Regions from separate parts of the Ornithinimicrobium kibberense genome, predicted to be linked through region 1. Evidence: predicted binding sites of a transcription regulator. Region 1 holds the regulator's gene; each other region holds the start of a gene.

Region 1 (4,205 bases):
AGTCCATCATCGCGGCCGAGGTGGGCTACCACGAGCTGGCGCTGCGCTACTTCTACGACGCGCTCTTCGTCGACCTGGCCGACCGGCACCGCAACGCCGCGGACGGGGTGCACGTCGCCTCCACGGGCGGCGTCTGGAGCACCCTGGTCGGCGGCTTCGCCGGGATGCGCGACCACGGCGGCCGGCTGACGTTCGACCCCCGCTTCCCGGCGGGCTGGGCGGGGATGACCTTCCGGATGCGGTGGCACGGGTCTCGCCTGCGCCTGCGCCTCACGCAGGAGGCGCTGGCGCTCGTGGTCGAGGTCGGTGAGCCCGTCGAGGTCGAGGTCCGGGGCGAGCCGGTGGAGGTCGGTACCCGGCCGGTCACGGTCCCGCTCGAGGGTCAGGGCCCCCGGATGGTGGGCGGGCCGCTGCCGCACCGGGGAGGGGAGTCGCCCAGCCGTCGGAAGCCCGACCCCGACGCCGGCCACGAGCCCGGCCCGACGGCCGACCGGGGCGTCGAGCACGCTCCTGGGGTGGTCCCGCACAGCTGGTCCCACGAGCTGGACGACCCCACCGGGCCCGTCCCCGTGCGCCGGCCCGACGTGCGCTGAGGCCCTCGGTCCGGCACCACCGGAACCACGACGACGTGTCGTCCTGATTGGGACGGCCGCCCGGGGTGTGGTCCGATAGAGGCATGAGCGATCCGACATCGATGCCGTTCCAGGACGACGACCGCCCGCGGGACGAGGAGTCGCTCTACGAGGACGCGCGGCCCCAGGCCGCCGGTGGCGACCCCCTCGCGCACGACCCCACGACCGGCACGGACGCCGAGCCCGAGCCCTCGGACGACCTGCTGCCCCCCGAGGAGACGCGCACCGACCTGCTCGCGGCCCGGGTCGAGGGACCGGACGACCACGAGGGCATGACCGCGCTGTGGCGCGAGACGATGGACCTGGAGCACTGGTGGTTCATCGCCGTCGGCGAGGAGGGTCAGGAGTCGCCCGCCGCCGCGCAGATCGACGGCCAGATGATGCTGCTCACCTTCACCAACGCCGAGCGGGCCCGTCACTTCGCGGTGCAGAACGGCATGATCGGGGCCGACGACGACCTGCGGGCGATCGCCCTGCCCCCGCAGGAGGTCGTCCAGTCCGACGACGCCTACCGCCAGGCGGGCATCGCAGGTCTGATGTTCGACCCCCACATCACCGGCTACTTCATGCCCTCGGACCAGCTGTCCGTCGTGTGGAACGCGATCTGGTCGGGTCGCTGACCGCGCCGTAGACCTGACCGTGCCCTGGACCTGACCGCGCCGTAGACGACGCGGGCCGGCTCAGCGCCCCGGGATCACCAGCACCTGGCCGGCGGCCACGCTCGTGGTGCTCAGCTTGTTGGCCCGCTGGATGTCCACGACCGCCTGGCTCAGCGGCACGTCCGGCAGGTGCTCGGCCGCGATCTGGCTCAGCGTCGTCCCCGGCTCGACGGTCACCGCCGAGCTCGCCCCGGCCGGGCCGATCGCGTTGAACAGCGAGGCGAAGGCCAGGACCAGCACGAGGACGGCCGTCGCGGTCAGGGTCAGCCGGCCGCGTCGGGTGAGCCGGACCGGGGCGGGGACGGGACGTCGTTCGTCGGCGGCGACCAGGCGCAGGTGTCCACCCGGGCGGCTGACGGCCCACGGTGCGACCGCCCCGGACACGGGGTGGAGGTCGGCGGTGGCAGTGCTCATGGTGGTCCTCCTCGGGATCATCCTGCGACATGCGTTCGATAGCACGTCTGTCCTATTGATAGCACGCACGTACGACTTTGTCGACACGCCGGTCGAACACATGTTTGCCACTGGGTGGGTTGGTCCGTACGCTGTGTGCATGTCAGGTACTCAAACACCGACCACTGACAGACCCTCTGACCTGGCCTGACGGCTGGGGGCCTGGCAGCCAGAGGACGACGGGGACGGAGACAGCCCATGGCCACGATCCACGAGATGCCCGACCGGGACGGCGGGGCGCAGCTGACCAACCGGCAGCGACGTGTCCTCGACGTCATCCGGGACTCCGTCGACGCCCGGGGCTATCCCCCGAGCCTGCGCGAGATCGGCGAGGCGGTCGGCCTGACCTCGCCCAGCTCGGTCGCCCACCAGCTCAAGATGCTGGAGCGCAAGGGCTTCCTGCGGCGCGACCCGCACCGGCCACGGGCCATCGAGGTCGTGGTGCCCGGGAGCGAGGGCGGCTACCGCCGGAGCGCCCAGGAGGACCCGGCCGACGTCCCCGGGCTCGCGGCCCGTCCCGACGACGGGACCGCCGTGGCCCACGGGTCAGGGGCCTACGACGAGACCGGGATCGGCGACTCCCGCCCCGAGGCCTCCTACGTCCCGGTCGTCGGCCGGATCGCGGCCGGCGGACCGATCCTGGCCGAGGAGGCCGTCGAGGACGTCTTCCCCCTCCCCCGGCAGATCGTGGGCGAGGGCGAGCTCTTCCTGCTCAAGGTGGTCGGGGACTCCATGGTCGACGCCGCGATCTGCGACGGCGACTGGGTGGTCGTGCGCCGGCAGCCGACGGCGGTCAACGGCGACATCGTGGCGGCCATGCTCGACAACGAGGCGACGGTCAAGACCTTCAAGCGGGGCAAGGACAAGGTCTGGCTCATGCCCCACAACCCGGCCTACGAGCCGATCGACGGCGACCACGCCGTCGTCCTGGGCAAGGTCACCGCGGTGCTTCGCCGCGTCTGACCCTCGGCGGGACAGCAGTCACCGTGCCGCTGCCACTGCACGGGTCCCTCCGCTCCCACGGCGCCGCCCTGCTCGACCGGGGCGGCGTCGTGCTGTCCGGCCCCTCAGTCGGCGGAGCCCTCCCCCTGCTCCACGGCGTAGTAGTCGTAGAGGTCGTGCTCGTCGTTCTCGCTGAGGTGCCCCTTGGTGTCCACCTCCGGGGCGTCCTTGATCATCGCGCTGGAGTAGGGCACCCGTACCTGTCCGTCCACGAGCTCGGCGGTGGCCAGCGGGACGAAGATCTTGCGGCCGCCGAACCAGCCGGTGCGCACGGTCACCCAGGCCGCCTCCCCCGTGGCGTTGTCGACGTAGACCTGCCCCAAGGCCCCCACCTTCTCGCCGTCCTGGTCCACCACCTCGGCGTCGTACAGCGCCTCCAGCTCCTCCTGGGAGATGGTCACGTCGGCCTCCTTCGGCTCGCTCCGCCCGCCGGCAGGGGTGCTCGGCGGGTGCACAGCACCATACCCACGCCGTGCCCGGGCGCTCGCGAACCCACCGGAGCGGGCTCAGCTCCGGGGCCCGCTCCCCTCGTGGCGGCGCAGCCGACCGGGCCTGCCCGGGCCGGTCGTCGGCCCGCCGACCGGTCCCTCCGGCCGGTCCTGGGCGGAGGGGTAGGCGACGTTCTCCGAGGCCCCGGTCACCGCCTCCTCGGGACGCAGCTCGGCGCGGCGGGCCAGGGAGTCGTCGGCCCCGGCGTCGGTGCGGGCCGGCTCCTGGGGACGCACCAGCCCGTAGTGGCGGAAGAGGCGGTGCTGTGCGTCCTCGTCGAGGTGCGTTCCGGCCTCGACGGTCGGGGCGTCCTCGACCTCCTGCCGGGTGTGCGCGACCCGGATCGTCCCCTCCTGGACCTCGGCCCCGACGAGCGGGACGAGGCTCTCGCCGGCCTCGGACGCCCCGGTGCGCACGCTCACCCACGCCGGAGCGCCGGTCTCGTCGTCGAGGTAGACCTGCCCGACCTGGCCGAGACGGTCGCCGTCGGTGGTCCTCACCTCGGCGTCGTAGAGGGCGCTGATCCGCTCCTGGTCCACGTTGCTGTCCATGTCCATCTCGTGCCTCCTCGTCCCGGCCGGCAGGGTGCGGCTACCTCCCGATGTCACCAGGGATCGGGGGCGCCCGCATCCCGAGGCTGGTCCTGCAGAGCCATCAGGTCGTCCACGAGCCGCGGGAGGACGTCCTGCAGCAGGCTGTCCACCTGGACCGTGGTCTCGGCCCAGCCGCGGGTGGCGCCACGGGTGACGACCGCCACGGGGATCCCGTCGCGGGCCGCGCGGCGGACGAACCGGTAGCCGCTCATCACCCGCAGCGACGACCCGAGCACGAGCAGGGTGCCGGCCCCGTCGACCATCTCGTAGGCGGTGTCCACGAGGGCCCGGTCGACCGACCCGCCGAAGAAGACGACGTCGGGCTTGAGGGCGTCGCCGTCGCAGACGAGGCACCGGGGCGCGCGGAACCGGGCGAC
Region 2 (4,205 bases), on a different contig from region 1:
GTCGCCGCCGAGCACGGGTTCGTCGACGTCGACCACACCCTCGAGCTCTTCGGCACCTGCTCCGGGTGCGCCGGGCCGGGCCCGGGCACGGCGAGGACCGAGGCGTCCGGCTAGCCCTCCGAGGGCGTGGACGGGCCGGCCGACCGGTCCACCGCTCCCCCGTAGCGCCGGTCGCGCGCGGCATACTCCTCGATCGCCTGCCACAGGTGACGCCGGTCGTAGTCGGGCCAGAGGACGTCCTGGAAGACCATCTCGGCGTACGCGCTCTGCCACAGCAGGAAGTTGGAGGTGCGCTGCTCCCCCGAGCTGCGCAGGAACAGGTCCACGTCGGGCACCTCGGGGTGGTAGAGGTAGCGCGCCACGGTGCGTTCGTCGATGCCCCGGGGCGAGAGCCTCCCCGCCCGCACGTCCTCGCCGATCCGACGGACCGCGTCGGCGATCTCCGCCCGGCCCCCGTAGTTGACGCAGAAGTTGAGGGTGATGACGTCGTTGTCCCGGGTCCGGCGCTCGGCGTCCTGCAGCTCGGAGACCACCGACCGCCACAGGCGGGGCGCGCGGCCGGACCAGACCACCCGCACCCCCCAGGAGTCGAGCTGGTCGCGGCGGCGGTGGATGACGTCGCGGTTGAAGCCCATGAGGAAGCGCACCTCGTCCGGGCTGCGCCGCCAGTTCTCGGTGGAGAAGGCGTAGGCGCTGATGCAGCGCACCCCGATCTCGATCCCCCCGGCGATGACGTCCAGCAGGGACGCCTCCCCGGCCTCGTGACCCTGCGTCCGGCGCAGCCCCCGCTGGTTGGCCCAACGGCCGTTGCCGTCCATGACGATCGCCACGTGCCGCGGCACCAGCTCACGCGGGACGTCCGGAGGGCGCGCCCCCGTGGGGTGCGGGTCGGGCGGGACTGGGACCCGGCGGGAACCTGCGGCCATGCTCAACGGATCCTCTCCAGGTGGCGGAGCGAGCGCACGCCCCGTTCGAGGTGCCACTGCAGGTATGCGGCCACCAGGCCGCTCGCCTCCGCCCGGTGCCGGCTCTGGCTGGCGTCGGCGAGCTCCCAGTTCCCGGTGAGGAGCGCCCCGAGCAGGGCCAGCGTCTCGGGGGCGGGGGCCGTCGACCCCGGCGGCCGGCACACGGGGCACACCGCACCGCCGGAGGGGACGTGGAAGGCCCGGTGGGGGCCGGTCATCCCGCACCGGGCGCAGTCGACGAAGCTGGCCCGCCAGCCGGCGACGGCCAGCGCCCGGACGAGGTAGGAGTCGAGCACCATCCGCGGCTCGTGCTCCCCGGCCGCCAGCGCCGCCAGCCCCCCGGCGAGCAGGCGGAAGTGCTGGGGAGCCACCTGCCCCTCCTCGGTGAGCTGCTCGCAGGTCTCCAGCATCACGTGGGCCGACGTCCACGCCGGGTAGTCGCGCGCGATCATCTCCCCGTACGCGGCCAGCCCGTCGGCCTGGGTGACGGTGTCCAGCGTGCGCCCCTCGTAGCACTGGACGTCGACGACCATGCCCGGCTCCAGCCGGGCACCGAACCGGCTCTTCGTCCGCCGGACCCCCTTGGCCACGGCCCGCACCTTGCCGCGCCCGCGGGTCAGCAGGATGACGATGCGGTCGGCCTCCCCGAGCTTGTAGGTCCGCAGGACGATCGCGGCCTCGCGGTAGGTGGGCATGCCCCCATCATCTCCCACGTCGCCCGTGGACGGCGGGAGGACCGCCCCGTGCCGGCCCGGGGCGGACGACCCCCGCACCTCACCCGCAGCCACCCTTGCGCGGGGTGTCGAACATGTGTTCCAATCCTGGCATGATGCTGCAGGGTTCGTTGCTCGACCAGGTCGACGAGGTCGGGGTGCGCCCGCTCACGGGCGCTGTGCGCCGGACCGTGCTGGACGCCGGCTCCTGGGTCGACCTGCGGCCCGGCTGGGTCACTGGCTCCGACGAGCTCTTCGCCCGGCTCTTCCTCGGCGGACCGGCCGGCGTGGAGTGGCGCGGGGAGCGACGCCAGATGTGGGAGCGGGAGGTCCAGACTCCCCGGCTCCTGCGGTTCTACGGCGAGGGCGAGACGCTGCCCGACCCGGTCCTGGCCAGGGCCCGGGACGAGCTCAGCGCGCACTACGCCGCCGAGCTCGGCGAGCCGTTCCGCACCGCGGGGATGTGCCTGTACCGGGACGGCCGGGACAGCGTCGCCTGGCACGGCGACCGCCACGGACGCAGCTCGCGGGCCGACACGATGGTGGCCATCGTGAGCCTGGGCGCCCCGCGGGCCCTGCTCCTGCGCCCGCGCGGTGGCGGGGCCAGCACGCGGTTCGTCCTGGGCCACGGCGACCTGCTCGTCATGGGCGGGGCCTGCCAGCGCACCTGGGACCACTGCGTCCCCAAGACCGGCCAGCCGGTCGGGCCACGGATCAGCGTGCAGTTCCGACCGCGCGGGGTCCGCTGAGCCGCACCGTCGGGGTCGGCTGCGCCTCCTGGACCAGCGCGCGCACGGATGCGCCGTCGGGGCAGGCCAGCGCCCGGGCCGCCAGGTCGCCGAACTCGGCGGTGCTCCCGGTCCGCAGACGCTGCTTGACGAGGGGCACCGAGGCGGCCGACGCGCTGAGCTCCTGGACCCCGAGCCCCACGAGGAGGCCGGCCAGGTCCGGGTCGCCCGCCATCGCCCCGCACAGCCCGACCCGGACCCCCTCCGGGACCCCGGCGGTCACGGACCGGACCAGGGAGAGCACCGCCGGGTCGAGGGCGTCCGACCACGCCGCCAGCCGCGGGTTCCCCCGTTCCGCGGCCAGGGTGTACTGCACGAGGTCGTTGCTGCCGATCGAGACCAGGTCCAGACCCTGGGCCAGGTGGGCGATCCCGAGGGCCGCCGCAGGCACCTCCACCATGATGCCGACCTGCAGGCCCGGTGGCGGGGCGCTCAGCCCGGCCCTGCGGGCGGCCGTGGCCAGCAGCTCCCGGGCCCACCGCACGTCCTGGACGGTCGTGACCATCGGGAAGAGCACGGCGAGGGGGTGGTCCACCGCCACCGTGCAGACGGCCTGCAGCTGGTCGAGCAGCAGGGAGGGGTCCTCGACAAAGGCCCGCAGCCCCCGGGCGCTGAGGAAGGGGTTGCCCTCGACGGGCAGCGGGTGGAACGGCAGCGGCTTGTCGCCGCCGACGTCCCAGGTCCGGATGGTCACCGGGTGCGGGTGGTAGACGGCAGCCATGGCTGCGTACACCTGGACCTGCTGGTCCACCGACGGGGCCTGGCGCCACTGGGCGAAGACGGCCTCGGTGCGCACCAGCCCGGACCCCTCGGCGCCCAGGTCGGCCCCGAGGCGGGCGACGGCCAGGGACGAGACGTTGGCCTTGACCCGCACCCGCACCCCGTCGGTCGTGACCGCCGGGGAGCGCGCGTGCCGCAGCGCCCGCCCCCGCTCCCGGCTGCGTGCCAAGACCATCTCCTCGAAGGCCTCCCGCAGCGCGGGCTCGGGATCGACCACGAGGTCGCCGCTGCGGGCGTCGAAGGCCACGACCGTGCCGTCCGGGACGTCCGCCCGGTCCCCGACCCCGGTGAGCACCGGCACCCCGCGGGCGGTGGCGATGAGCACCCCGTGGCCGGTCGTCCCCCCGTTCCGGGTCAGGACCCCCTGGACCTTCGAGGCGTCCAGCGAGATGGCCAGCGCCGGGTCGAGCTCGTCGACCACGAGGACGCCGTGGGCCGTGCTCTCCGGCTCCTCGAGCCCCAGCAGCATCCGCACCACCCGGTCCCCGACGCCGTGCACGTCCTGCCCCCGCTCGCGCTGGTAGGGATCGGCCAGCGTGGCGAACGCCTCCGCCGCCGCGCGGACCGCCGCCGACCACGCCTCGGTCGCCGGCTCGCCCGCCTCGATCCGGGCATGGGCGGCCTCGGTGATCCGGGGGTCCTGCAGCAGGGTGGCGTGCGCCTCGAACACCTCGGCCTCCCCCTGGCCCAGGTGCCGACGGGCCTGCTCGGCGAGCTCGGCGAGCCGTGCCCGCACGCCGACGACGGCGTCGGCCAGCCGCTGATGCTCCTCGGGGACGGAGCCGGCGTGGTCGTCGGCGGTCTCCAGCACCGACTCCATCCGGACGGCCGGTCCGATCGCCGCCTCCAGGCCCGACCCGGCCACCCCGGGCTCGGTGGACACGGCTGGTGCGGGGACGTCGACCTCCGCGAGGGGCTCGGCCGGACCGGGAAGGTCCCCGAACCCCATCAGCGCGAGC
Region 3 (4,205 bases), on a different contig from region 1:
CAGCCGGCGACGGACCCGCTCCAGGTATGCGGTGCCCGCGCCGGGGTAGCGGGCCGGCACCGCGTCGGCGCACCGCCGGGTCAGGACCTCGTGGGCCTGGCCGACCCCGGCCACGCCGAGCACCTGCGGCTCGGGCAGGTGGACCGACCCGATGCCCAGGTCGGAGCGGGCGTCCTGGGAGCACTCGCCGGCCAGCGCCAGGGTGTCCCTCAGCAGCGTCCAGGCGTCGGCACCGGCACCGGCCGCCTCGGCCAGCGACCGGGCACGCGCGTGCATGGTCGCGGTGGTGGCCAGGTGGCCGGCGGTGCTGACCCGGTCGAGGTGACGCTCGTCGAGGGCGACCATCCGGCGGGCGGCGTCGAGGACGTCGACCACCCGGGCCTGCTCGGGGACGGCGTGCCGGACCGCCGCCGTGAGCACGGCGGGGACGTCGCACTCGCGGGCCAGCGCCCAGGCGCGGGCGGCGTGCCCCAGGCTGCCGGGGGTGCCCTCGGGGCCGCCGTGGACGACGAGCTCGACCCGCAGCGCACCCGGCGGCAGCAGGCGTTGCCACGCCTGCAGCCGGGCCCTGGCCAGGTCGCGGCGCCGGGCCAGCACGGCGCGGCCGACGTCGGAGTCCGGCCCCAGGAGCACCACCACCGGCGCGACGCCGTCGACGGGGGCGGCCGCCCGGGCGAGGAGGTCGGGCCGGGTGCGCGGCGCCCCCCGCTCCCCCGCGAGGTGGGTCTGGGTGACCAGCCGGCACAGCCGTGCCCACCCGGTGCCGGGGGCCAGCCCGGGGCGCTGGCCCCGGGCGAGGACGACGACCCGGGGCCGCTGGTCGTCCACGAGGCTGCCGCCCTTGGCCGGGGAGGCCCGCCCGGGGGCCCCCAGCTCGATCCGGGCCGGGCCGGACAGGTCGTCGTCCGACCGTCCACGGGCGTCGGGCCCGGATACGGCTCCGGTGCCGGGCCCGGCACCCTGCCCCAGGGCCAGGTCGACCCCCAGCACCGGGGTGAGCCCGGCCGCCGAGCAGGCCCGGACGAACCGGACCGCGCCGTAGAGCCCGTCCCGGTCGGTCAGGGCGAGCACGGACTGGCCCAGCTCGACCGCCCGGTCCACCAGCTCGTCCGGGTGCGAGGCGCCGTAGCGCATCGACGCGCTGGAGGCCACGTGCAGGTGGACGAAGTCGTCGGGCGGGGGGACGGGCATGGGGATCACGGGTCCTGTCACGGGAAGGGGTGGGACGCACCGGCACGGGGGCCGGGAAGTGTCTGCGGGCCCGGCCGGCCAGACGAGGCTCGGCCGGGCCGGACGGGGCTCAGCTCGGCCGGACGGGGCTCAGCTCGGCCGGCAGCGGCAGGCCGCACGGCAGGTGCAGGCTGGCCCGGACCAGCTCCAGGAACCGCTCGCCGGAACGGACCAGGTCGTCGGCGTCGCGCGCGGTCACCACGTCGGCACCGCGCTCCAGCGCCAGCCGCCGGCGGCCGGACCCGGCGAAGAAGACGGCCCACTCGGTCAGCTCCGGCGCCACCGTGGGCAGCACCTCCCACACGCTGCGCGGCCTGGCCCGCCGGCTCGGCGCGCTGCGGGCCGCCAGCAGGGCCGCCCCCGCCCGCAGCGCGGCCAGGTGGGCCTGGGTGTAGCGCTCGGACGCCGTGCCGCTGTGGCAGGCCAGCAGCAGCCCGCCACGGGCCCGGTCCAGCAGGTCCAGCACGGTGCCGGCGGTGCCGGTCGGCCCGTCCGGCTCCGGGGAAGGTCCTCGGACGGTCTCGCTGGTGGTGCCGATGGTGGTGGTGCTCATGGTGTTCTCCTCGTCTCGTCGTCGCCGTGGGGTGGTGCTCGTCGTGTCGTCGTCGTGCTCGTCGTCGTGGTGCTCGTCGTCGTGGGCGCCGTCAGTCGCTGACCCGTTCCAGCCGCCACCGCTCGTCCTGCACCAGGTCGTAGACCCCCTGCCCGAGGGTCCGGCCGGCCGAGGCCTCCACCCGCCACACCTGCTGCTCGAGGACCTCCGCGGACGGTCCGCCCGAGACCCCCTCCTCCTGCCGGCGCCACCACGGCACCCGCTGCGTCCACTGGGCCAGGACGCCGCGCACCACGTGGACCCGGCCCTGCCACAGGAACGTCGTCGGGACGTGCGTCGGGCCCCCGTCCGGGCCGGTCAGCGTCCCCCGGCGCCACCCCGGCTCGAGCCGGACCCGGTGCTCCTCCGGGTCGCCCAGCCTGACCTCGACCTGGTCCTGGTACCACCTGCTCATCGACCTACCTCCGCCCATGTGTTCGAACCCGTGTTCGATACGGACAAATGTACGAGCCAGCACCGACAAGCTCAACCCCTCCGGTGCCCGCCCCGGACGATCCCCAGGTGGGAGGCGCACCACCGGTCCGACCGACCGACCCGTCCGGTCCCCTGTGGACGAAGGACCCGGGCCGGACCCCCGGTCCGGGCAGGATGGCCACCGGCCCGGGCCAGGGGCGGGGATGGCCCGGGCCGACGGGGGCCGTCCGGGGCCGGGCACCCCCGCGCCACCCGTTAGGCTCGTCGGGACGGACGGACCCCCGGTCCCCGAGCTGAGGAGATCACCCGTGGCGCACGCCCACCCGTTGGACGGCGTCGACCTGCGGCCCCGTGTGCAGCGGGCCCTGGACGACCACCTCGCGCACCAACGGGAGGTGCTGGCCGAGCTCGGCGCACCCATGGGCCCGCTGGTGGACGCGGTCGCCGACCTGCTCGCCGGCGGGAAGCGGCTGCGGGCGGCCTTCCTCTACTGGGGCTGGCGCGCCGCGGGGCGTCCTGACGACGAGGCCGCGGTCCGGGCCGCGAGCTCGATGGAGGTCTTCCAGGCGGCCGCGCTCCTGCACGACGACGTCATGGACAACAGCGACCGACGCCGGGGACGACCCACCGCCCACCGCGCCTTCGCCACCCAGCACCGCGGGCAGGCCTGGAACGGCGACCCCGAGCGGTTCGGCCACGCCGCCGCGATCCTCGCCGGCGACCTGTGCCTGAACTGGACCGACGAGCTCTTCTCCACGAGTGGCCTGCCCGTCGACGCCCTGACCCGGGCCCGCCCCGAGTTCGACCGGATGCGGACCCAGCTCATGGGCGGCCAGTTCCTCGACATGCTCGAGGCCGTGGTGGGGTGGGCCGACCTGGGCTACGCCGAACGGGTCGAACGCTCCCGCACGGTCATCCGCTACAAGAGCGCCCGCTACTCGGTGCAGCAGCCCCTGCTCGTCGGCGCCCGCGCGGGGGACGCCGGCCCCGGGCTCCTGGCCGCGCTCGCCGAGTACGGCGCCCAGCTGGGCGAGGCCTTCCAGCTGCGGGACGACGTCCTGGGCGTCTTCGGCGACCCCGGGCACACCGGCAAGCCCGCGGGGGACGACCTGCGGGAGGGCAAGCACACCGTGCTCGTGGCGCACGCGCTGGAGCTGGCCGACGAACCGGGGGCCGAGCTGCTCGCCGCCAGCCTGGGCGACCCCGACCTCGACGAGGCCACGGTCGAGGCCTGCCGGCGGGTGCTGCGCGACAGCGGCGCCCTCGCCCGCACCGAGGAGATGATCGACGCCGCCGCGCGGGCCTCCCTGGAGGCCCTGGGGTCGGCGCCCGACCTGGACGACGTCGCCGCGGCGGCCCTGGCCGAGCTGGTCGTCATCTGCACCGACCGGCACCTCTGAGCCCGGGCCGGGCCGGTCGCCCCCTCCTGGCTAGAAGGCTTCCTCCTGGGCCCGACGCCGGACCTCGGTCTTGGCCCCGGCGTGCAGCGAGGCGACCGGGCTGCCGCCGGGCAGGCTGTCGTCGGGCCGGTGCAGCCACCCGATGATCTCCTCGTCGCTCATCCCGCCGTCGGCGAGCACGGTGATCGTGCCCCGCAGCGGGCCCAGGGGACCGTCGTCGTCGAGGAAGCCGGCGGGGACCATGACGGCGTTGTTCGGCCCCCTGCGCAGCCCGATCAGCTCACGGTCCTGCAGCCAGCGCCGCACGGTGAGCAGGGGAGCGCCCGTCCGCTCCATGATCTCGGGGACGCTGAGCCAGTCGTCGGTCGGAATTACATCGGTGCCATTTACCACATCTTCTAGTCAATCACATGGATCGACACGCCGTCAGGGTGGTGCGGCGTCCCGGAAGCGAGTACTGTCCCTCGTGCCTCAGTGTTCACGGTCCTTCCCCTGGGTCCCTGCACACCCTGTGGCACCGGTCGTCCCACCCGCACTCCCCTGTCCCG

Evidence for each region. Region 1 encodes LexA, which represses DNA repair genes until DNA is damaged. Its sites were predicted from a motif close to TCGAACANNTGTTCGA; they were not measured.
Region 2: the regulator LexA is predicted to act here: its motif matches at 1,768-1,783, upstream of FJR00_RS03180 (alpha-ketoglutarate-dependent dioxygenase AlkB).
Region 3: the regulator LexA is predicted to act here: its motif matches at 2,260-2,275, upstream of FJR00_RS08540 (DUF6504 family protein).

What each region holds. Positions count from the first base shown of each region.
Region 1 covers NZ_VFXM01000016.1:74,573-78,777, forward strand. The annotation lists gene FJR00_RS13725 (glycoside hydrolase family 65 protein) at 1-593, shown strand, start outside; gene FJR00_RS13730 (hypothetical protein) at 677-1,252, shown strand; gene FJR00_RS13735 (LysM peptidoglycan-binding domain-containing protein) at 1,313-1,705, opposite strand; gene lexA (transcriptional repressor LexA) at 1,943-2,707, shown strand; gene FJR00_RS13745 (PRC-barrel domain-containing protein) at 2,812-3,147, opposite strand; gene FJR00_RS13750 (PRC-barrel domain-containing protein) at 3,253-3,792, opposite strand; gene FJR00_RS13755 (Sir2 family NAD-dependent protein deacetylase) at 3,840-4,205, opposite strand, start outside.
Region 2 covers NZ_VFXM01000003.1:68,201-72,405, forward strand. The annotation lists gene FJR00_RS03165 (Fur family transcriptional regulator) at 1-114, shown strand, start outside; gene FJR00_RS03170 (isoprenyl transferase) at 111-926, opposite strand; gene recO (DNA repair protein RecO) at 929-1,660, opposite strand; gene FJR00_RS03180 (alpha-ketoglutarate-dependent dioxygenase AlkB) at 1,792-2,427, shown strand; gene ptsP (phosphoenolpyruvate--protein phosphotransferase) at 2,393-4,205, opposite strand, start outside.
Region 3 covers NZ_VFXM01000008.1:131,609-135,813, reverse strand. The annotation lists gene FJR00_RS08550 (DNA polymerase III subunit alpha) at 1-1,191, opposite strand, end outside; gene FJR00_RS08545 (SAV_6107 family HEPN domain-containing protein) at 1,301-1,783, opposite strand; gene FJR00_RS08540 (DUF6504 family protein) at 1,875-2,237, opposite strand; gene FJR00_RS08535 (polyprenyl synthetase family protein) at 2,566-3,657, shown strand; gene FJR00_RS08530 (Rv2175c family DNA-binding protein) at 3,688-4,050, opposite strand.